Regions from separate parts of the Vibrio alfacsensis genome, predicted to be linked through region 2. Evidence: predicted binding sites of a transcription regulator. Region 2 holds the regulator's gene; each other region holds the start of a gene.
The links. Region 2 encodes PurR, which represses purine synthesis genes. Its sites were predicted from a motif close to TNANGNAAACGTTTNCNTNA; they were not measured.
Positions count from the first base shown of each region.

Region 1: a site for PurR is predicted at 2,720-2,739, ahead of VA249_RS04110 (NupC/NupG family nucleoside CNT transporter). Genes of this name have one in related genera too.
Region 3: a site for PurR is predicted at 2,693-2,712, ahead of purE (5-(carboxyamino)imidazole ribonucleotide mutase). Genes of this name have one in related genera too.
Region 4: a site for PurR is predicted at 2,094-2,113, ahead of glpX (class II fructose-bisphosphatase). Genes of this name have one in related genera too.

Region 1 covers NZ_AP024165.1:874,022-879,832, reverse strand. Annotated here, with positions in the region: tRNA gene VA249_RS04120 (tRNA-Arg) at 165-241, opposite strand; gene folD (bifunctional methylenetetrahydrofolate dehydrogenase/methenyltetrahydrofolate cyclohydrolase FolD) at 446-1,306, shown strand; gene VA249_RS04110 (NupC/NupG family nucleoside CNT transporter) at 1,378-2,577, opposite strand; gene VA249_RS04105 (LysR family transcriptional regulator) at 2,815-3,759, opposite strand; gene VA249_RS04100 (lytic murein transglycosylase) at 3,831-4,802, opposite strand; gene VA249_RS04095 (YcgL domain-containing protein) at 4,852-5,133, opposite strand; gene minC (septum site-determining protein MinC) at 5,331-5,811, shown strand, end outside.
Region 2 covers NZ_AP024165.1:2,073,543-2,079,353, reverse strand. Annotated here, with positions in the region: gene VA249_RS09565 (putative signal transducing protein) at 1-134, opposite strand, end outside; gene VA249_RS09560 (TVP38/TMEM64 family protein) at 134-823, opposite strand; gene VA249_RS09555 (TfoX/Sxy family DNA transformation protein) at 936-1,526, opposite strand; cyclic di-GMP riboswitch class I at 1,763-1,844, opposite strand; gene purR (HTH-type transcriptional repressor PurR) at 2,224-3,228, opposite strand; gene torD (molecular chaperone TorD) at 3,671-4,318, opposite strand; gene torR (two-component system response regulator TorR) at 4,585-5,298, shown strand; gene elyC (envelope biogenesis factor ElyC) at 5,463-5,811, opposite strand, start outside.
Region 3 covers NZ_AP024165.1:3,114,522-3,120,332, forward strand. Annotated here, with positions in the region: gene VA249_RS14400 (DUF1488 family protein) at 1-136, opposite strand, end outside; gene aroE (shikimate dehydrogenase) at 140-973, opposite strand; gene hemF (oxygen-dependent coproporphyrinogen oxidase) at 1,073-1,990, opposite strand; gene tsaC (L-threonylcarbamoyladenylate synthase type 1 TsaC) at 2,025-2,582, opposite strand; gene purE (5-(carboxyamino)imidazole ribonucleotide mutase) at 2,783-3,268, shown strand; gene VA249_RS14425 (5-(carboxyamino)imidazole ribonucleotide synthase) at 3,273-4,406, shown strand; gene VA249_RS14430 (DNA topoisomerase family protein) at 4,471-5,040, opposite strand; gene VA249_RS14435 (DUF494 family protein) at 5,063-5,542, opposite strand; gene dprA (DNA-processing protein DprA) at 5,545-5,811, opposite strand, start outside.
Region 4 covers NZ_AP024165.1:258,187-263,997, forward strand. Annotated here, with positions in the region: gene VA249_RS01205 (DUF3135 domain-containing protein) at 1-41, opposite strand, end outside; gene VA249_RS01210 (helix-turn-helix transcriptional regulator) at 230-856, opposite strand; gene glpX (class II fructose-bisphosphatase) at 1,030-2,037, opposite strand; gene zapB (cell division protein ZapB) at 2,383-2,625, shown strand; gene rraA (ribonuclease E activity regulator RraA) at 3,264-3,770, opposite strand; gene VA249_RS01230 (1,4-dihydroxy-2-naphthoate polyprenyltransferase) at 3,847-4,764, opposite strand; gene hslU (HslU--HslV peptidase ATPase subunit) at 5,055-5,811, opposite strand, start outside.

The DNA of each region.
Region 1 (5,811 bases), 1.2 Mb from region 2:
AGAGCTTTTAGCTCTCGGCAACCGTCATTTTTACCAAATTGATTAACCGATGAGTCACTAGAATCAACATATCTCAGGTCTCTAGTAGACTATAAACGTGACTATGACCGCTAAAAACGACAAAACCCCGATAACTCATAGAGCTATCGGGGTTTCTAAATAAATGGCACGCCCTATAGGATTCGAACCTATGACCACATCCTTAGAAGGGACGTGCTCTATCCAGCTGAGCTAAGGGCGCGCTACAGGGACAGGATTATACGAGTTCAAACGCTGAAATCAATGGGTTTTCATAACATTCTGTTCTGAATGCCTAAAAAAAGGCCACCGAAGCGATGAATGTTCAAAAACACCACAAAGCAAACGTTTGCGTATGGATGTTAAATAGATTTTCTGCGACAATGCGCCGCAAATAATTTGCCTTCTCAATTTAAAAAGGAAAGTCATGACTGCTCAAAATATAGATGGAACTCTTATTTCCCAAACTGTTCGATCAGAAGTGGCAGCACGCGTGAAAGCTCGCGTAGAGGCAGGCCTTCGTGCTCCTGGTCTTGCGGTTGTACTTGTTGGTGAAGATCCGGCTTCTCAAGTGTACGTTGGCAGTAAGCGCCGCGCTTGTGAGGAAGTGGGCTTTATCTCTAAGTCTTTTGACCTTCCTGCTACAACATCAGAAGCAGAACTGTTATCTCTCATTGATGAATTAAACAATGATGCAGAAATTGATGGCATCTTAGTTCAATTACCTCTTCCTGCGGGTATCGATACCACGCATGTACTTGAACGTATTCATCCAGAGAAAGATGTGGATGGTTTCCATCCATACAATGTCGGCCGTTTAGCACAACGTATTCCTAAACTGCGCTCTTGCACACCAAAAGGCATCATTACGCTGCTTGACCGTTATAACATTGACCTACGAGGCAAACACGCTGTCGTGGTTGGCGCCTCTAATATTGTTGGTCGCCCAATGACGCTTGAGTTACTGCTAGCAGGCTGCACAACGACAACGTGTCACCGCTTTACTAAAGATCTTGAAGGTCACGTTCGTCAGGCCGATCTAGTGGTGGTAGCAGTAGGTAAACCAAACTTCATTCCTGGCGAGTGGATTAAAAAAGGTGCCGTGGTCGTTGATGTGGGTATCAACCGTCTTGAATCTGGCAAACTTGTTGGTGACGTTGAGTATGATAAAGCACGCGAGAGCGCTAGCTTCATCACACCAGTACCAGGTGGCGTAGGCCCAATGACAGTCGCAAGCCTAATTGAGAACACCATGTTAGCGTGTGAACAATTCCACACAGCCAAGTAATATTCTCTAACTACTAAAAAGGCTCCTGACGGAGCCTTTCTCGTTTATCGGTCAATGACCAATTCAAACCATTACAAGCTTAGAATCACGCCCGCAATGGATGCACTCATCAGGTTTGCCATCACGCCTGCAGCAATTGCACGAAAACCGTATTTCGAGATAAACGCACGTTTCTCTGGTACCAGTGATCCTAAACCGCCGATCAACATTGCCATGGTCGAAATGTTCGCAAAACCACACAGAGCAAATGTTACGATAGCTTGTGAGTGTGCACTTAGTTCAGACTTCACTTCCATTAATTGAATGAACGCGACAAACTCATTCACGACAACCTTGTTACCAATCAACGAACCCGCCACAACTGCTTCATTCCATGGAATACCTAATAACCATGCGATTGGCGCAAATAGGTAACCAAGTACAAGCTCGAAGCTCAGTTCCATGCCAAATAAGCCGCCAAACCAACCTAGCATGCCATTTAGCATCGCAATAACACTCACGAAAGCCAAAAGCGTTGCACCGACTGCCACTGCAATGCGCAATCCAGACATTGCACCATCGGCCATGGCTTCAACAACGTTTGTCGCACGAGGCATTTCAATCTGATCTAAATCGATATCCGGTGTTGTCGTGTCCGTTTCTGGCATCATGATCTTAGCCATTAACAAGCCTGCTGGTGCAGCCATAAATGCCGCTGCAATTAGGTAGTTAAGATCCACACCTAGCGATGCGTAGCCCACAAGAGTACCACCTGCAACCGATGCTAATCCCCCTGTCATCACAGCAAAAAACTGTGAATCCGTCATGTGCTTTAGGTATGGTTTTACAACCAACGGGGCTTCGATCATACCTACAAAAATATTGGCGGTTGCAGAGAGAGATTCGGCACGGCTTGTGCCGAGTAAACGCTGTAGACCACCGCCAATCAAGTTGATCACTTTTGGCATTAAGCCGATGTGGTACAAACCAGAAATAAGAGCAGAGAAGAAGATGATGATGCCAAGAACGTTAATCGCAAACGTAAAGCCACCAGTTGCTAGGCCACCAAATAGGAATGCAATCCCCTCTTGGCCGTAGTTGATTAGGTTAGACACCGCACCAGTGACTGCGTTTAGCGCATCTTTACCTGCAGGGACATACAGCACCAACAACGCGAAGATGATTTGCAAAGCAAATGCTAAAGATACCGTTCGAAAACGAATGTTTTTACGGTTAGTCGAAAGCAGCCATGCTACGAATAGAATGGCTACAATACCAAGAATTGAGTTCATAAAATGAATCCGACAAAAAGGGGGAACAGGAAAGGCGTCGGATTGTATAGAGTGAAAAAATTGGTGCAAGTCGGGTATGTTAACAACCTGAAAATGTTGGCTGTATATTATTTGCACACAAAAATAACTTACTGAATTACATCAAGATAAACGTTTGCATTTGCTTATTGTTTCCATATGGAAAATATGTTTCTGAAACAAGAAAAATTTTGTGATGTAAATCACTTTATGGGTTTTCTATTTCGGCAATGAAATATACGGTGCTAAACGCTGATCCCAATGACAAGGCGATCCTATCTTTTGTTTGATAAATTCAATAACAGCAGAAATCTTTTTCGGCATATGTTGACGGCTTGGATACACCGCATAAAACGGCATGGTTTGGCTCGCTCGCCAATCTGGCAACAGCTGAATCAATTTCCCCGTTCGGAATTCATCACCCAATAAGTACGTCGCAAGATACGCGATTCCCCAACCCGCAATCGCCGCATCTCGCACCGCCTCAGCCAGATCTACCGAATAGTTACCTGATACTTTCACGTTGAGATCTTGCTCGTGATTGGTAAACGCCCAACTGGTGTAATCACGCTCCCAGCTGCGGTAAATTAGACAGTTATGTTGTGACAGGTCGTTAGGCTCGGTCGGTGTGTCATGCTTCATTAAGTAGTCTGGCGATGCCGCCACAACAAATTGACTATCAGCCAAGCGCTGCGCGATATACCCCTCAGGCAAATGCTCATTGTTGGTGATCCATAGATCTAAGCCCTCTTCGAGCATATCGACTTTGTAATCGAACAAATGCACTTCTACCTGTAACTGGGGATAACGTTCTCTGAGCTCTTGAATAGCAGGAATAATGTGCAAGGTTCCGAAAGACTGCGATAGACCAAGACGTACCAAACCGGCGACTTCATCACGCTGGCTTTCCATCTCAAAGGTGGCGCTACTCACCGCTTGTACCACTTGCTGACAATGATGATAAAACGTCTGCCCCGCTTCCGTTGGCGTGAAGCTACGAGTGGTACGCTGTACGAGCTTGATACCTAAAGAAGCTTCTAACTGGCTAAGCTGTTTACTGACGTGAGAAACAGACACACCTAGGCTCTTTGCCGCGGCGGTAAAGTTTTTATGTTTGATCAACGCAGAGAAGATCACCATTTGTGCAGCACGTTCAGATAACACGCAAACCTCATTTAAAAAACAGAAAACAAAGGGCTCCGAAGAGCCCCTTTAAAATTCATAGATGCATCAAATTAGAATGTTATGCGGTCAGCTAAATGACTTACCGCTAATGCGAAGTAGTAAGAGCGATTCCACTTCATCAACACATTGTAGTTGTTGTACACCAAGTAAGTTCGACCATTTTCATCATCAGGCATGATCAGCCAAGCTTTGATATCTTCGTCCAATTTAGGAAGTGGGCTGCCATCGTATTTCGTAATACCAAGCTTACTCCACTCTTGCAGATACTTACCTTTCTCAGCTTCGCGACCTTGCAGATTATGATCGATGCCGTGTGGTACTTTTACCTGGCGACCCCATGTAAAATTGTCGTCCCAACCCGATTCGCTTAGATAGTTCGCGGTAGACGCAAAGACGTCGGCCTCTGATTGCCAGATGTCTTTTTTGCCATCGCCATTACCATCTGCGGCAAAGCGCAAAAATGAACTTGGCATAAATTGACATTGGCCCATCGCGCCCGCCCACGACCCTTTAAAACTCTCTAGCTCGATATGACCTTCATCTAAGATTTGCAGTGCTGCCATGGTCTCTTTACGGAAGAACTCCTCACGGCGACCTTCAAATGCCATGGTCGACAACGCATCGATCACACGGAAGTTTCCGGTAAACTTACCAAAGTTACTTTCCACGCCCCACAGTGCTACGATAAAACGAGGCTGCACGCCATATTCGTCACCAATGCGTTTTAACTCAGCATAGTGTTCTTTATAAAGCGATCGAGCCTGCTTTACTTTCCATTCAGGAACCGCCCTAGGAATGTATTCATCCAGAGTCAGTTTTTTCTCTGGTTGATTGCGATCGGCTTTCACTGCGCGTGGTTTATATTCCACATTTGCAAAAGCGGCGCTGATCACCTGTTCTGAAATGCCTTTATCACGGGCCTCTGCACGCAATTTATTGAGGTAGTCATCAAAGCCCTCGCTGCTTGCAAAGGCTGAAGTGCACATACCAACGCTGAGCATGGCTGCCAGTATCTTTTTCATATCGCCCTCCTTGAGCGAGGCAGTGTTCCCAGATGAGAAGCGCGAGTGATTATTCGCCTTTCTGCTGGGCTTTTTGTTCTTTGTATTTTTCTAATAGGTTTTCTGGTGGTGGTGGCAGTTGCAAGAAAAAGCCATCCGTTGTCAGTGATGCTTTCACTTTTTCGATATCAACTTGCGCTAAAGTACGACCTTCAAGTTTGATGGTCATGACCGGCATAGGCTTACCGAACATTTGCATCAGGGTGTCAGGAACTTGTGAAAAATCGTCCTTTTTCGGGATATAGAGATAAGTGCCTTCTTTTTTGGAGCTTTTATAAATAGAACAAAGCATGACAAGCCTTTTGTGCTGATTTACCCACTTTCAGTGTGGATTAAGTTGAAAACGTAAAATTCTCGCAAACTTGTTAGCAAATTTGAGATTAATTCACTTATTTGCTCACTCGAGAACTTGCTGCGTCAAAGGATGAAATATAACATGACAGACCTAGTTTAAGGCAACGCTCTTTCAATAAAGGCAAGAAGTCCACGATGACCCATTCACCAGACCTTAAAGGTAGCAGTTTTACGTTGTCAGTTTTACACCTTCCTGATAGCGAGATCGCGAAAACTGTCGAATTTTTGCAAGAAAAGGTTTCTCAAGCGCCCTCTTTCTTTGCATCCGCGCCTCTGGTTATCAATATAGCAAAAGTAGAAAGCGATATTGATTTCACAGAACTCAAGCAAGGTATCGCTGACGCAGGCTTTATTCCTGTCGGCGTCACAGGTTGCAAAGATAAACGGACTCAAAACCTCGCCTCTGAAGCAGGCTTTGCCATAATGTCTGCGAGCAAGTCTCCAGCGCAAGCCCCGGTTAAGATGGCTCCGACAAAAATCGTCCGCACACCTGTTCGTTCTGGTCAGCAGATTTATGCTAAAGATGGCGATTTAGTCGTACTGGCTCATGTCAGTGCCGGGGCCGAAGTGATAGCCGATGGTTCGATCCATATCCACGGCACCCTTCGTGGACGCG
Region 2 (5,811 bases):
TCATCGCTAAAAGGGAGCTCGCCTTTTAATCCGAACATACCCTCACCTCTGACCTCACACGCTATCTGCTCGGTTTTAAGCAACTCACAAACGATATGGGCTTCCGCTGGATTTTTCGCGATGTATATTTTCATTAAGCGCTTCCATTGGGTACTTGAGCGGGACGAATTTTATTCATAATCCATTTTGCGATGATGGGGAATAGGCCGAGTAGGGCAAACGACGCTAATACGGTAGGCGATACAATACCAGAGAGGCTATCAATGGTCGCCAATTGCGTTCCCGCATTTAAGTATACTGCTGTTCCTGGCAACATACCGATTTGGCTGGTTAGATAGAATCGAGTAACGGCCATTGGCGTTAACCCCATAAGCAGGTTGATGAGGAAAAACGGGAATACCGGAATCAAGCGCAAAGAAAATAGATAAAACGCACCATCTTTCTCAACACCTTGATTGATCGCGCTGAGTTTATTGCCAAATTTATCTTGAACCCACTCACGCAGTAGGTATCGGCTGCTGAGAAAAGCGATAGTCGCACCAATGGTGCTGGCAAACGAAACGAGCAGTAAACTTGTCCAAAAGCCAAACAGTGCAGCGCCAAGCAAGGTGACTACGGCCGCTCCTGGGATTGAAAACGCCGTGATCGCAATATAGGTGAAGAAATAGGTTGTTGCCGCAAGCAAGAAGTTTTCCTCAATGAGAGTATTCAACGCTTCCTGCTGCGCTTTCGCATTTTCTAATGTTAAGTATTGGCCGAAGTTGATACCTAAAAGGAGGATTACCGCGAGTAGGATAAGCCCTAAAATCAGTTTCTTATTCATATCATTCATCTCGTTTAGCTTGTTAAAGAATAAGACAGAACTGGGCGAAAAAAAATTTCAAAAAAAACCGCAGTGTAAAACTGCGGCTATGTTTTAAATCTTATGAAGCGGATTAGGAAAGGCCATTCATGAGTTCTTGTCGGCGTTCTTGTGGTACTACACTCCAATGCGTACCATTGATCGCTCCCTCAAGGGCCCAAAGCAATTCCAAACTTACACTAGATGCATGAGTTTGTTGAATTGCCTTGTACGCATTTAATGCGCCTTTGTCCTCTAGTTGCTCTACCGAATCGATGCCTGCTTTTTTAAGCATGCGTTCAGTCGCTAAACGTAGGTTTGGCAAATCTTTTAGTCGGTTAGGCTTTGTTGTTGCCTGTTGTTCTTTTTCAAGCTTGGCGCTTTCTAGAGACTTCCTTGCAACATCAAGGATTTTGTCGGTTGAATCCCATAGCTCGTCAGAAATAGCATAGTATTTCGTTACCACTGGGAAGCCACGTTTTTTATAGACGTAAGGTCTAAGTCCTTGAGTCTCGAAAGTAGATGAAGTTTTCTGATCCGCTCGGATGTGCAATTGATGATTTACAACTAGTGCAAACATAGTGTCATCTGCAAACAGTCCGAAGCCACCAAACATTGAGCGCGACTTGATCGTACCAAGTGCCTCAAATAGCTTCATAGAGTCTTTGAGTATCGGTTTATCCATGATGAGTTATCTCGGTGTAATTAGTATTACGCCACCAAAAATCAGGTCCGAGAGAATAGCAAATGCATGCAGTTATAATGTCATTAAAGGGTAAACTCGTTAAATGCATATTTGCCATCGGTAACCCCGCTACCTTCTACTGATACGACGATGATTGAAAATAACCATCATCGAAAACAGTCTTTAAAAACGATAGTCTTCAAAAATAGCAGTCTTCAAAAAAACAGCCGTTTTTAAAAAATAACGGTCTTCAAAAACAAATAGTTAAGGCCGGAAGCTTTGCGTCCCACTCTTTCGAATGGTTTGCCCTGTGCGTGACGGTATCAGAATACTGCTTTCATTGAATTAACATCACATCCTGAATATGGAAGTGTGACATTAGTTCAATTAAAAAGGGGTATTTAATGAGTGTTATTTCATATCTCTTGGTTAGATATGCCTATCAACACCATAAATACGAATTCAAATACATTGAATTAAAACAGTATGTTATAGCGAAGTGCTCTGGGCTGTCTACCCCGAAATTAGTCAATTGCTCATCGCTTCACCTATGGCAATGTTACTTGCCTAAATCCAATCCAATATGATTAGAAAATAGGACGAAAGGGTGGATTCAGAACATAAAAAACGCCCCTTAAAAGGAGCGCTTCAAATCGGTCATTATTGCTTAGTTCTTATTACTTAGCTGCATTATTGATTAGTTGAGCTTGCTTACTGTGCTACGTATTACAATCTCTGGCTGCATTTCAAAAATACGTTTGTCGTGCTCTTTATCTTTAATACGTTCAAGTAAGATCTCGAATGCGTTTTTACCTACACGACGTTTTGGTTGGTGAATCGTCGTTAGCGGTGGAGAGAAGTATTCAGCAAGTTCGATGTTGTCGTAACCGATCACAGAAATGTCTTCAGGGATCTTGATGCCATTTTGTTGCAGACGGCTCATCAAGCCTAGTGCCATGGTGTCATTAAAACAGAATACTGCAGTCGGGCGTTTTTCCATTGCAGTAATGTTATCTGCAGCAAGAACGGCAGTATCACATTCAAAGTTACCCTCAAGAATCCAGTCTTCTTTAACGGTAAGGTTTGCTTCTGCCATTGCACGTCTAAAGCCAGCAATTCGCTCTTTACATGCTGCTTTATCGAAATGACCACTTAAACATGCAATTTCGCTATGACCATTATCAATTAGATATTTAGTCGCTAAATAGCCACCTTCTTCCGAGTTATCAATGATCTTATCTGCTTTTGAGCTTTCAGGGCCCCAGTCCATCACGACTTTAGGGATGTCTGCGTGGCGGTCTAGCATCTCTTGTAGTTCTTCCGTTAGGTCAGAACACATCACTAAAATGCCATCGACACGCTTTTCTGCAAGCATGCGAATATAGTCACGTTGTTTCTCGTAAATACCACCAGTATTACACAGGATCAATGTATAGCCTTGACGGTAACAGTAGCTTTCTACGCCATCGATCACTTCAGAGAAGAAAAGGTTCGTTGACTGAGTAACCAACATACCGATAGTGCGCGTTGAGTTACACTTTAAGCTGCGAGCAACAGCACTAGGCGCGTAATTGAGCTCATCAACCGCTTTCATTACTTTTTCTTGAGTGGTCTCAGCAACAAAACGAGTTTTGTTAATTACGTGCGACACTGTGGTGGTTGAAACGCCGGCTAAGCGAGCAACGTCTTTAATTGTGGCCATAAATGATGTCCTGTATCGAGTTACTGAATACCGTAGTGAAGACAACCATGCGCTTAGTGTCTTGCGCAAACTGAGCAGTTACGAAAAAGCAACGCTGATAGGTTCGGCAGTGGTTGTTCCGAAATCGGTATAAAAAGATTTGTAGCGACATTGGTTGCTGAGAAATATATTCCTTGATTAGTGATACAAGGAATGGCTCAGCAAGCAGAGTAATAAAACACAAAAACCGCTATATTTCAGCGGTTTACATATAAATCATATTTAATCGTTTGCGCTCACATTTTAGACCTATGTGAGCAGGCTGGCAACATATTCAGCGATGGTTTTGTGCTTTTTATGTCACATTTTAACGGCTAAATTCACTGTACTTCTCTGAACCAGTGAGAAACAAACGAATAAAATAAGGGGGCTGTATGACGAGTCCCCCTAAAATAGCCCGCAATTATTCACCAAGAAGGTAGTCGCTGTCCAGTTTACAGAAAGCGATCAGCATTTGAGCAACACTAACGTAGAAGCCAAACTCATCGAATTGCTTACATTTTGCTGCAAACATAGGTAACCAAGTAAGCAGTTGCTTTTGGATGAAGTCGTTTTGTGCCACGAATGCTTCTTCCATATGTTTTTCTTGCTCGAGTTCGTTAGAGCGAATGATCATGTTGCCTAAGAAGTCGAGCTCTACAGCAAGGTGATCGGCTGGTTCTTTCAGGTTTTCATCGACCTGAACACCAAAGTCCGCCATGAGTTTTTCCATTTCTTCTGCTGGCTTATCGTTTAGAAGACCCGACTCACCGATGTACATGGAAGCGTATGGAAGTGCTCCGTGTTTTTCTGTTTTCAGAAATAGCTCACAAAAGTCTGCGGCAAGTTCGAGTTGAGCGTCTTCACGATCTTGAAGTCGGTTGAGTGCATCGACCAATGCATCGACTGATGTCTTTAGGGATTCGTTTTCACCTAGGCCAGCTAAAAAACTTCGGATTTCAACACTGTGGTAGCTCTCTAGGTCTTTTTCGGTAAGTTCTTTAGCGAATAGGCTAGAAAACCACCAGTAAATTTCGGCGCGTTTTTCGTTAAAAGCTTTCACTTCTTGCATTTTTTGCTCCTGAAATGATGCACTTAAGGCGGCATCTTGAAGTCACTTGAGTATAATCTCTTAAGTGTAAACAATTAAAATGAATAGCAGTAACTATAATTGTTATTGTTTATGGGTAATTATGCCTAGTTATTAATGGCAACAAATAAGCTTGCTTTGAATCAATAAAATCGCAAAATCTTGCTTTTTAATGTATCTATGACTAGAAATGTTACTAGTTATGAATAGAATACGTCTTGGAATAAAAAAGACAGAAAGTGGTGTAAATGAGCTATCACGTATTAGTCGTAGAAGATGATGTTGTAACTCGTAGTAAGTTAGCGGGCTACTTCCAAAATGAAGGTTACAAAGTCAGTGAAGCAGAAAGTGGCGCAGAGATGCGTGAAGTGCTTCAAGGTGGCGGTGTTGACTTGATTATGTTGGATATTAACCTGCCCGGTGAAGACGGTCTTATGCTTACGCGTGAATTACGCAGCCAATCAGATATCGGCATCATATTAGTGACAGGACGCACGGATAGCATTGACAAAATCGTTGGCCTAGAAATGGGCGCAGACGATTATGTGACAAAGCCTTTTGAGTTAAGGGAATTATTGGTTCGCGTTAAGAACTTATTGTGGCGTATCTCAGCGGCACGCAATGGTTCACAAAAGAACGTGAATGAAAGCAATGAAGAGCACATTGTGCGCTTCGGTGAGTGGACGTTTGATATTCAGCGTCGTGCGCTAAGCCGTAATGGTGAGCCAGTGAAGTTAACCAAAGCAGAATACGAACTGCTGGTTGCACTGTCTTCGTATCCAAACCAGGTGTTAAGCCGCGAACGTATTTTGAACATGATCAGCCACAGAGTGGATGCGCCAAATGATCGTACAATTGATGTATTGATTCGACGTATGCGCGCTAAAATGGAGTTTGATCCTAAGAACCCACAAATCTTTGTGACCGTTCATGGTGAAGGCTACATGTTCGCAGGTGACTAGTTACTATTAAATTAAAAAGTTATTGCGAAATTAAAACGTTATCGCGAAATAAAAAAGGAGAGCGCATGCTCTCCTTTTTTGTAACTGCTGATTTTTAGCAATTGCTTAATAACTTTCAGTTGTTGCTCAATAAATTAAAGCTATTGTTTTTCAACGGAATTCAGCTAGGGCTGCTCTACTTCCACCATTGGCGTTTGCACTACCGTGTCTCTCAGTTCTTGCCAAAGGCCGCCTAAATACTCATGCCAATAAATTTCCGTTTGTTCTAAGTACCGTGCTCTAGGTGAGTATTTGACCCAAGGTTGATGAATTTCATCGATAGCAAGGTAGTTCGTTGGTGCAGGGATAGGCTTAATTCCGGCTGCATGAAATTCATAGAGTGCACGTTTCATATGACTCGCAGACGTCACCAAAACGACTTCTTTTTGCTTCACAAACGCTGCCGCTTGTCTTGCCTCTTCCCAAGTGTCTTTAGCATCTTCCAGTAGAATAATATCGGATTTCGCAACGCCG
Region 3 (5,811 bases), 1.0 Mb from region 2:
AACCACTGAGCTTTTCTAACTTTTGTTTAGTGACATAGCACTCAATCAACGCACCAGATTGCTGCGCAGCAAAATTTACCGATTGCGATGCTTCATCCCAAGACTGCATGTCAGGGAATAGGATAGATTGATTCATTGATTATTGACCTTCAAGGTTCTTTCTTAGTTCTCTAAGAATTTGTTTTGCGCCAGGTCGTAAACCACGCCATAGCATAAAGCTTTCCGCTGCCTGCCCCACTAACATACCGAGACCATCATACGCTTGAGCAGCACCATTTTCTTTTGCCCATAAGTTAAAGCTCGTCCCCCCTTTGCCATAAATCATGTCATAGCTCGTACTATTAACAGCAAAGATAGAGGATGAAATAGCAGGCAGTTCTCCACTAAGAGAAGCAGAAGTGGAGTTAATGATGACATCATACTCTTCATCAATACTTTCCATCTCTTTGGCGACGATAGGACCGTGAGAGACAAACAGCTCTGCAAGCTCCTGTGCCTTACTAAAGGTACGGTTGGTAATGGTTAAGGAAGTCGGCTTTTGATCGAGGAGTGGTTTAATCACTCCACGTGCTGCACCACCGGCACCAATAATTAAGATTCGCGCCCCTTCCAATACAACTTGGTGTTGAAGCAGATCTTGCACTAAACCTGCGCCATCAGTGTTATCACCAATGATTTCACCATCATCTAACTTCTTGAGAGTGTTGACTGCGCCCGCCAACTGAGCACGCTCAGTCAGACGGCTAGCAAATTGATAAGCGTCTTCTTTAAATGGCATGGTAATGTTGCACCCCTTGCCACCTTCAGCAAAAAACACTTTAGCTGCGTCAATAAAGCCATCAACAGGTGCACTTTCTGCGGTGTACACCAAAGACTGATTGGTTTGACGAGCAAACAAGGTGTGAATGAATGGCGACTTACTGTGTCCGATAGGGTTACCAAACACGGCATAGCGATCAATTTGCTGAGTCATTTCCTTACCTTTATTCCTTACTTATAGAGAAAAAACAGGGCCACCTGATTACAGATGACCCTATCACTATCTATCTATATAGAAAAGGAGATTCAGAACTTACCACTCGCGAGGTTGTAAGTATCGTTCGTAAAGCTCTGCTTCTGGAGAGCCAGCTTGCGGCTCATAGCTGTATTCCCATCGTGCAAGTGGCGGCATCGACATTAAAATCGACTCTGTACGCCCGCCACTTTGTAGGCCAAATAGAGTACCGCGGTCATACACAAGGTTGAACTCAACATAGCGACCACGGCGATACAGTTGGAACTCACGCTCGCGCTCACCGTATTCAATGTCTTTACGACGAGAAACGATCGGTAGATAAGCTTGGCAATATCCCTCACCAACCGCTTTGATGTAGTCAAAGCACTTATCAAACTCCCACAGGTTTAGGTCATCAAAGAATAGACCGCCGACACCACGAGTTTCATTACGATGTGGTAAGAAGAAGTATTTGTCACACCACGCTTTGTGCTCTGCGTAAACGTCGTCACCAAATGGCGCACAAAGCTGTTTTGCAGTGTCGTGCCATAATTGGCAATCTTCTTCGAATGGGTAGAAAGGTGTTAGGTCAAAACCACCACCAAACCACCAAATTGGGTCTTCACCGTCTTTCTCTGCAATAAAAAAACGGACGTTGGCATGTGAAGTCGGTACATAGGGGTTGTGAGGATGGATAACCAGAGAAACACCCATCGCTTCAAAACGACGACCAGCTAGCTCTGGGCGATGCGCCGTCGCAGACGCTGGCATTTCATTACCTTCTACATGAGAGAAGTTCACTCCTCCTTGCTCGAAGATATGGCCATCACGCAATACGCGAGTACGGCCACCACCACCAAGACGCTCTCCTTTTTCACGTTGCCAAGCATCTTCGACAAAGACGGCCTTTCCATCTTCTTGTTCTAGTTGCTGACAAATGGAATCCTGAAGTGACATCAAGAACTGCTTTACGGCGTGCTTATCAATTGCTGACATACGTGTAGTACCTATTGATTGCTGACTAGCAGGGTTAGCCCTGTCTTAATATTTGCGAGGTTTTAGCATCACGGATTTCACTAGGCTTGTCACGACCACTGGTTTCACCACGTAAGATCGCCACAAGTCGGTCACCTAACTGTTCTTCGACTTCTTCCGTCGTCATACAAGGAGGCAGGCCAGTAAGATTCGCGCTGGTAGAGGTTAGCGGCTTTCCGAACGCATTACACATCTTTTGTACTAAAGGATGATCCGTCACACGTACGGCAATCGAATCAAATTGACCCGATACCCAATGAGAAACTTTGTCACTCGCAGGCATGATCCAAGTGTATGGACCAGGCCACGTTGCGTGTACTTTATCTAACTGCTCTTGAGTCAACTGAGATTCATCAACATAAGGCAAAAGCTGCTCATAGCTAGCCGCAATAAGAATGAGCCCCTTCTCTACTGGGCGCTGCTTTAGCTCTAGCAACTTTTGAATCGCTTCTGGGTTATCTGGATCACAGCCGACACCAAATACGCCTTCTGTTGGATAGGCAATCACTTCGCCTTTTTGTAGTGCTTCAAGCACCTGTTCAAAGTTATCCACCAATTACTTCCTGATAGTCTTATCTGTTGTGTTTGCACTAAGTGTACAAATATTCATTCTCAGAGACTAAATCAATTTGTTTATAAAATGTATCAATACCATTTACAAACACACGCAAACGTTTGCTTGAGGTAAAAATCCCCGTATAATGCGCACAAATTTATCAGCTCACCTAATTTTGCAGCTTGAAGGAGTTTGAGATGAAAGTCGGTATCATCATGGGTTCTAAATCAGATTGGCCAACCATGAAACTAGCAGCAGACATGCTGGATCAATTTGGCGTGTCTTACGAAACAAAGGTGGTGTCAGCTCACCGTACTCCTCAATTATTGGCTGATTACGCAAGCAGTGCCAAAGAACGCGGTATTAAAGTCATCATCGCGGGTGCAGGCGGAGCCGCTCACCTACCAGGCATGGCAGCAGCGTTTACCAGCGTACCTGTACTTGGCGTTCCAGTTCAGTCTCGTGCACTGAAAGGCATGGATTCACTGCTTTCTATCGTACAAATGCCAAAGGGTATTGCGGTTGGTACATTGGCGATTGGCGAAGCTGGCGCAGCAAATGCTGGCATCCTAGCAGCTCAAATCCTTGGTACACATGATGAAGCGATCATGGCAAAAGTCGAAGCGTTCCGTAACGAACAAACGGAAACCGTATTGGCGAACCCAAACCCTGCTGAGGATTAATCAGATGCATGTACTGGTTCTTGGTGCGGGTCAACTAGCTCGTATGATGTCTCTGGCTGGTGCGCCACTGAATATTCAAATCTCAGCTTACGATGTGAGCAGCGGTAACATCGTTCATCCACTGACTCAGCACGTACTAGGCAACGGCTTAGAGAATGCAATTGAACAAGTCGACGTCATTACTGCTGAGTTCGAGCATATCCCACATGATGTGCTCGATGTTTGCGAAGCGAGCGGTAAGTTCTTACCAAGTACGCAAGCCATCAAAGCAGGCGGTGATCGCCGTGTTGAAAAGGCATTACTTGATGATGCTGGCGTGCGTAACGCGAAATACTACGTAATCGAAACTCGTGAAGACTTTGACCGCGCAATTGAACACGTTGGTATGCCAATGGTTCTGAAAAGTGCGTTGGGTGGTTACGATGGTAAAGGCCAGTGGCGCTTAAAAGAAACTTCTCAAGTCGAAGACATTTGGACAGAGATGGCAGAGTGCATCGCGGCAACACCAACTCAAGCGATTGTTGCTGAGGAATTTGTTCCTTTTAACCGCGAAGTTTCACTGGTTGGTGCTCGTGGTAAAGATGGCAGCGTTGAAGTGTACCCTCTGGCAGAGAACGTTCACACCAATGGTGTATTAAGCCTCTCAACAGCAATTGATGCACCTAAGTTGCAAGAACAAGCGAAACAGATGTTCACGGCCGTTGCCAACAGTTTGAACTACGTTGGTGTGTTAGCCCTCGAGTTCTTCGACGTTGACGGCACGTTGCTGGTTAATGAAATCGCACCACGCGTACACAACTCTGGTCACTGGACTCAGCAAGGTGCAGAAACTTGTCAGTTTGAGAACCACCTACGCGCCGTGTGTGGCATGCCTTTGGGTAGCACGAAACTGGTTCGTGAAACCTCGATGATTAATATTCTTGGTGAAGACATACTACCAGAAGCATTGCTAGCGATGAATGGTTGCCACATTCATTGGTACGGCAAAGAAAAACGTGCGGGTCGCAAGATGGGCCACATCAACGTATGTGGTGACTACACAGGCGAACTTAATCGCAAACTTTGTGCATTAGCAGAGGTTCTGGATGAACAGGCTTTCCCTGCTGTACATGAATTTGCCAAGCAGTGGCAAGCCTAGAAAAGCATCGGAATAAATAGCAAAAGGGTCGCATGATGCGACCCTTTTTAATTCGTACTGAAAGTTATTGTGATTGAGTATGGTGGCACTTACGGCTCGCGCATTGCAGTTTAACCCCGCTGGCCAGTTTCTTTTCTACCAACAAGGTAAACCCACATTCCTCACAGCGGCCTCTTACAGGTGGCAAGTTCACCGCAAACTTACACTTCGGATAATTATCACACGCGTAGAATGTTTTACCAAATCGAGTCTTACGCTCAACCAAATGTCCTTTGCCACATTCTGGGCAAGCATGTTGCTCTTTCGCTTGCTGCTCTGGCTCAGGTTGGTTAATCGACTCAATATGATGACATGCAGGGTAATGGCTACAACCAACGAACATACCGTAGCGCCCTTGGCGGAGTACCAACTCATTGCCACATTCAGGGCAAGGTACACCCAACTCTTTCACGATGTGACCGTCATTGCTGTGTAGCGGCTTAATATAATCGCAACTTGGGTATTGGCTACAACCTAGAAAAGGGCCGTGTTTACCGTGCTTAAGCGAAACTTCCCCACCGCATTTAGGGCAAGGTTCGCGCTCAAGCGCATGCTCGTGTGCCGAGAAAAGGTTGTGATCGATTTTACTACTCATACTCACCGCTCAAGCGAAGATATTAATGAAGAATACCTTGTTCCTTGGTGTACAGCAGCTCTTCCATCAGCGTGTAGGCGTTTTCGTTGCCCGGAACATTAAACAGCACCATAAGGATGATCCATTTAAGGTCCTCAAGCTCAAACTCATTAGTTTCCAGCCCCATCACACGATCGATAACCATCTCTCGTGTTTCTGTGGTCAGAACATTGATTTGCTCAAGGAACAATAAAAAACCACGACATTCGAGGTCCAAACGCTGCATCTCTGATGCCGTATAGATACGAGTCGATGCCGATGCGATACACGATGAGATAGCAGAATGTGCATCACTTTGTTGTAACGCTGCCAACTCTTCTAACCAGACAAGGGCTTTGTAGATATCTTTTTGTTGGAAACCTGCTCGAAGCAATTCATCTTCCAACTCGTCTTGATCGACCTGTAAATCTGCATCGCTATGGATGTAGGTTTCGAATAGATACATAAGTATATCCATCATCATAGCTAGCCCCTCCCCTTTCGAATATAGCCACCGGATACTGCAACAACATGCCCTGAAAGCTCAAGCTCTAAGAGCTGCATCATGACTTCTTGGACAGATATATTGGTCCTGTTTGCAAGAATATCAACTGGTGTAGCCTCATTTCCTACGTTAGCGAACAGCTGAGGAAATGGCAATTCTTCTTCACTCATTGGCGTAGAAAACAAATCTACACTCTGACTAACAGACCAATTGAGTAAAGATTGTATTTCATTTAGCACCTCTTGGGT
Region 4 (5,811 bases), 1.4 Mb from region 2:
TCGAATGAGGGTAAAACTTGTGGCTTGTGAGGGGCAGTCATGTTGTCTCCCAATCCATAGGACGCTGCTTTTATTAGTAAAAGCGTAATCCACTGGGGAAAGGAGGATAGGGGGATTTGGCTATGGTCTCATTTATAAGAAACTTAGGGCGGAGTCTTTGGCGCAGAGTTCTCGGCATCGCTAGTCATTTGCTAACGATGGCCATTCGGTACAGATAGCCGTAGAGAAATCAGTCAGAGATGGGTTCTTGAATGCGATAAACGCAGCGGCGCTGACCGTTGATAATGTGTTCTGTGCGCTCTATGAGCGTATCGTTACCTAACAGTGATTGAAACACATTGAGCTCAGATTGACACAAACTAGGGCAACGAGTTGCGGCCTTGCAAATAGGGCAGTGGTTCTCGATGAGGATGAGGCCTTGTTCGTCTTGATCCAACTCCGCCATGTAACCCTCTTTCTCGCGCAGTGAAACTAACTTATTGAGTTTGTCTTCCAATGAATCACATTGTGCAAGATGCCATTGGTAGTGTTTAAGCGTGAGCTTTTCTCGCTCTGATGTGACTTTATCGAGCCCGTCTTTACCAAAAATGTGCTCAACGGCTTCAATAAATTGGATGGTTAGTTCGCCATGGCGATCAGCAAACTGCTCATGCCCTTTTTGAGTTAATGACCAATGACGAGTAGGGCGACCCACTTTCACTTTCACATCATGAATCGATAGGATGCCGTCATCTTCTAAACCTTGTAGGTGCTGACGAGCCCCCATGGTTGTCATGTTCAGTTCGGAAGAGAGTTGCTTCGCAGTGACAGAGCCATCACGCTTAACGATTTGCAAAATCCTATCTACGGTTTTCATATGCCCACCATCTATACATCAGTACATATTATGCGCGATAGGATTAGTAAAGAGAAGAGTTGACTTAGTTTTGGGGGAAACAAGGTTTAAAAGATAGATCCTAGGGAAAACAGAGAGGTCCTAGGAGAAAGGCAAGTTCCTAGGATCCTAGGCCCTAGGAACTTTGTATCTGTTTAAAGAATAATATCGCGTACTTCAGGGTCTTTACGCTCTAGGTAGTGCGTAGACTTGATACGGCGGATAGTACGACAGCGGCCGCGGATAAGCAGAGTTTCTGTTGTTGCGATGTTGCCTTGGCGAGTGATCCCCTCAAGTAGATCGCCCTTAGTAATACCTGTCGCCGAGAAGATAACATTGTCGCTGCGAGCCATGTCTTCCATCTTAAGAACAACATTTGCTTGTACGCCCATTTCTTCACAACGCTTAAGCTCAGCAGTGCCGTAAATGCGGTTTTCTTCGGTATCGCCTTTGACTTCGTGACGAGGAAGAAGTCGGCCATGCATATCACCATCTAGTGCGCGAATGACTGCTGCAGAAACCACACCCTCAGGCGCACCACCGATGCAGTACATTAAATCTACTTCGCTGTCAGGCATACAAGTTAGAATAGAAGCCGCTACATCACCATCAGGCACAGCGAATACGCGCACACCCATCGCTTGCATTTCTGCAATCACGTCATCATGACGAGGTTTTGCTAGTGTGATAACAACCAACGTATCAAGTGATTTGTTTAATGCTTTCGCAACGTTTTCTAGGTTTTCTTTTAGCGGTTTATTGAGGTCAATCGCGCCTTTCGCGCCAGGGCCTACCACTAACTTTTCCATGTACATGTCTGGTGCTTTTAAGAAGCTGCCTTTTTCACCGGCCGCCAATACCGCTAATGCGTTCGATTGGCCCATTGCCGTCATGCGAGTACCCTCGATAGGATCTACTGCGATATCGACAGCATCACCACCCGTACCCACTTGCTCACCAATGAAAAGCATAGGAGCATCATCGATCTCACCCTCACCGATAACGATTTCACCGCTAATGTCGGTTTTGTTTAGTAGGGTTCGCATCACTTCAACGGCAGCACCGTCAGCTGCGTTTTTGTCACCGCGGCCAAGCCATTTGTAGCCAGCCAGAGCGGCACCTTCAGTAACACGGGAAAATGCCATTGCTAAATCGCGTTTCATGATGTCTCCAAGTAACAAGAGGGAAGAAAAATTTGCGCGGCGATTCTACCACATCGCAAGTTAAACGTTTGCCTTTTTGCTGAGCTTTAACTCTAACTAACTTGAATTCGATCAATTATCGGGTGAGTTTTTAATGTGAAGAAGCCAAAAATAGAGTGCAAAAAAACTTCACTGTTCAGAAAAGTCAGAGTTTAGTGAGATTGCGCTGATTTTTTGACCGAATGATGCAAAATATCGAATATAGTAAGTGTTTCTCGTCGCTACGCTGAGTAGAATGAATCTTATAGGTTAGGTGCCGACGATTTGTCGTGTATCGTCCCCACGGAACAATAAAGGTAGGCCAAGATGTCTTTTGAAGTACTAGAAAAACTAGAAGCAAAAATTCAAACTGCAGTTGATACAATCACTCTTCTTCAGATGGAAGTTGAAGAGCTGAAAGAAGACAAAGTAAAGCTAGAAGCAGAAGCAAATGAGCTTCGCTCTCAGCGTGAAGATCTAGAGCAGAAATCTCAACAAGCTCAACAAGAGCATGCTCAATGGCAAGAGCGCATTCGTGCACTACTTGGCAAAATGGACGAAGTGGAATAATTCACTCCATATCCAGAATTTAAAACACCCGCCTCGGCGGGTGTTTGTGTATTTGGGCAAAAGAAAGATCCTAGGGAAAGACAGTTCCTAGGATCCTAGGTTCTAGGGCCTAAGCTTTTGTATTACGGATTACGCACAAACGTTTTTATGCAGTGTAAAAATACTGTCATTCTGAACAGTGAGGAACGAACGTGATTCAGAATCTACCGGCCGAGTTTGATATCACTAAGGTAATGTACTGAAACTAAATAGTCCGCTAATAATAGATTCCTAGTCTCGCTGAGGCTCGCTGGAATGACAAGGTTGCTTGAAGTGCTTTTCTGAATTCCGCACAAACGTTTTTATGCAGTGTAAAAATACCGTCATTCTGAACAGTGAGGGACGAACGTGATTCAGAATCTACAGACCGAGTTTGATACACTAAGGTAATGTACTGAAACTAAATAGTCCGCTAATAATCGATTCCTAGTCTCGCTGAGGCTAGTTGAAATGACAAGATAGCTTGATGTGTGCTTTTCCACGTATTCCGTAAGCGAAGCGTTCCGTATTCCATCCACCTTCTAAAAAGGCCAATGAAATGCACAAACTCACAGAGCGCTCCACCTAGGGCCTAAAACTTAGGCTCTAACACCTAAGATCTATTCTTCTTCACCTAACTCGAGATCCACATTGAGTGGTTCTGGGGATAGAATAATGCCTGTGCTGTCAGCGTAGACGTAATCTTCCGGCAAGAAGCTGACGCTGCCAAAGTTTACTGGTACATCATGCTCACCAATACCTTGGCTTGCTGCGCCTACAGGAATAGAGGCAAGGGCTTGAATGCCTAAGTTCATGTCTTCGAGTACGTCAACTTCGCGAACGCAGCCATAAACAATAATGCCTTCCCATTCATTTTCTTCGGCTAGCGCTGCAATTTCTGCATCAATTAGCGCTTTACGTAAGGAACCGCCACCGTCAATCAGCAGTACACGTCCGATGCCGTCTTGTTCGAGAGTTTCACGGATCAATGCATTGTCTTCAAAGCATTTTATGGTCGTGATCTGGCCTGCAAACGATGCGCGACCACCAAAGTTACTGAACATCGGTTCGACAACATCTACCTGGTCGAGGTAAATATCGCAAAGTGCTGAAGTGTTGTATTCCATGGCGTACCTTTCTTAAACAGAAAACGTTGTCTTTGAGTATATCTAGGCATTAAGTCAATGCAACGAGATTCCTTTTTTAACTTATCAGAGTTTGAGCTACCACAATTGTTGCAAACAGAACATTCGTTACCAGTGAGCATTTCACGATGACGGGCATCATTGGTGCGATTTGTGCAGGAGCTTTGGTTTCCCAAACGGCTTTACCATGATGCGCGACAACATAAATACTGAGCAAAAAGGGCAGACTGATCCAAACGGGTTTATCTTGGATTAATAAGTAAACGGCGAACGCAAGCAGTGCGCCAGCAAGCAAAATGAAGTGGTATTGTTTTGCTTTTCGTTGCCCGAGGCGAACGGCAACCGTGCGTTTTCCACATTCCGTGTCGTTTTCGATATCACGCATGTTGTTGATATTAAGAACGGCAACCGCCAGTAAACCACAACCCAGTGCAGGCAGAAACAGCGCCGCATCGACGTGACCGGTATGCAGAAAATAAGTGCCAGAAACGCCAAGCAGACCAAAGAATAGGAACACGGAGAGATCGCCCAAGCCGACATAGCCATATGGTTTGCTGCCCATGGTGTAAGCGATGGCCGCTAAGATGGCAAGCACACCCAAACCGATAAAAGTGATGATACTTTCAAACGAGCTGAGTGAGTAAAAAACTAAGATAAGGCCAGCAATGATCGTCAGCACAACATTAAAGATGATCGCTTTTTTCATTTGCTCAGCGGTTACCGCGCCAGATTGCATCGCACGCTGAGGGCCTAAACGATTTTCGTTGTCAGTGCCTTTGACCGCATCGCCATAATCATTGGCAAGATTGGATAGGATTTGCAATAAGGTGGCGGTGACAAATGCCATGATCGCAATGGTCATTGAAAATTGCCCGGTTGAATAGGCGAGCACGCTACCGGTGAGAATAGAGACCAGAGCGAGGGGTAATGTTTTCGGGCGTGCGGCATCGAGCCAAATTTGCAATGATTGTTTCATGGATATTTCGTGCTAGTAACCAATGTGCCCAGTATAAGCACAAAGTCACCAATGCGCTATTGACTTAAAGCAACTCACTCTTGAGTCGATGAGTAAATCGACCAAGTAAAACAAAAGCATAACGCAAGCAAAGGGGTTGAGAACTTAGAGGTTTAGCATTGCAAACTAAGATTGCAAAAACTTCCCCTAGGACCTAGGACCTAGGACTTAGGAATCTTGGATCTTTGATTTAGACAAAAAAGCCCAGAATATAACATTCTGGGCTTTCCATAGTGTTCGCGTATTGGCGATTAAAGAATAAAGCGGCTTAGGTCTTCGTTCTCGATGGTGTCACCAAGACGCTCTTTCACGTAAGCGGCATTAATCACGAACTTTTCGCCAGCTTTCTCTGTTGCGTCGTAAGAGATTTCATCCATCAGACGTTCCATCACCGTATGTAGACGACGCGCACCAATGTTTTCTGTGGTTTCGTTTACTGTCCACGCCGCTTCTGCAATTTGAGTGATGCCGTCTTCTGTGAATTCGACATCCACGCTTTCGGTTTTCATCAGCGCGATGTACTGCTCGGTTAAAGACGCCTTAGGCTCAGTCAGAATTCGTTTGAAGTCATTGCTGGTGAGCGCCTCAAGTTCGACACGAATAGGCAGACGACCTTGCAGTTCAGGGATCAGATCAGATGGCCTCGCGACTTGGAATGCGCCCGATGCTACAAACAGGATGTGGTCGGTTTTCACCATGCCGTGCTTAGTAGAGACCGTGCTGCCCTCGATAAGTGGCAGTAGGTCACGCTGAACACCTTCACGAGAAACGTCAGGGCCTGAACTTTCGCCACGCTTACAAATCTTGTCGATTTCATCGATGAAGACGATACCATTGTTTTCTACGTTGAAAATCGCAGATTCTTTTAGCTCTTCATGGTTAACCAGTTTTGCTGCTTCTTCTTCTGCCAACGCTTTCATGGCGTCTTTGATTTTCAGTTTGCGTTTTTTCTTGGTGTCACCCGCAAGGTTTTGGAACATGCCTTGTAGCTGGTTGGTCATCTCTTCC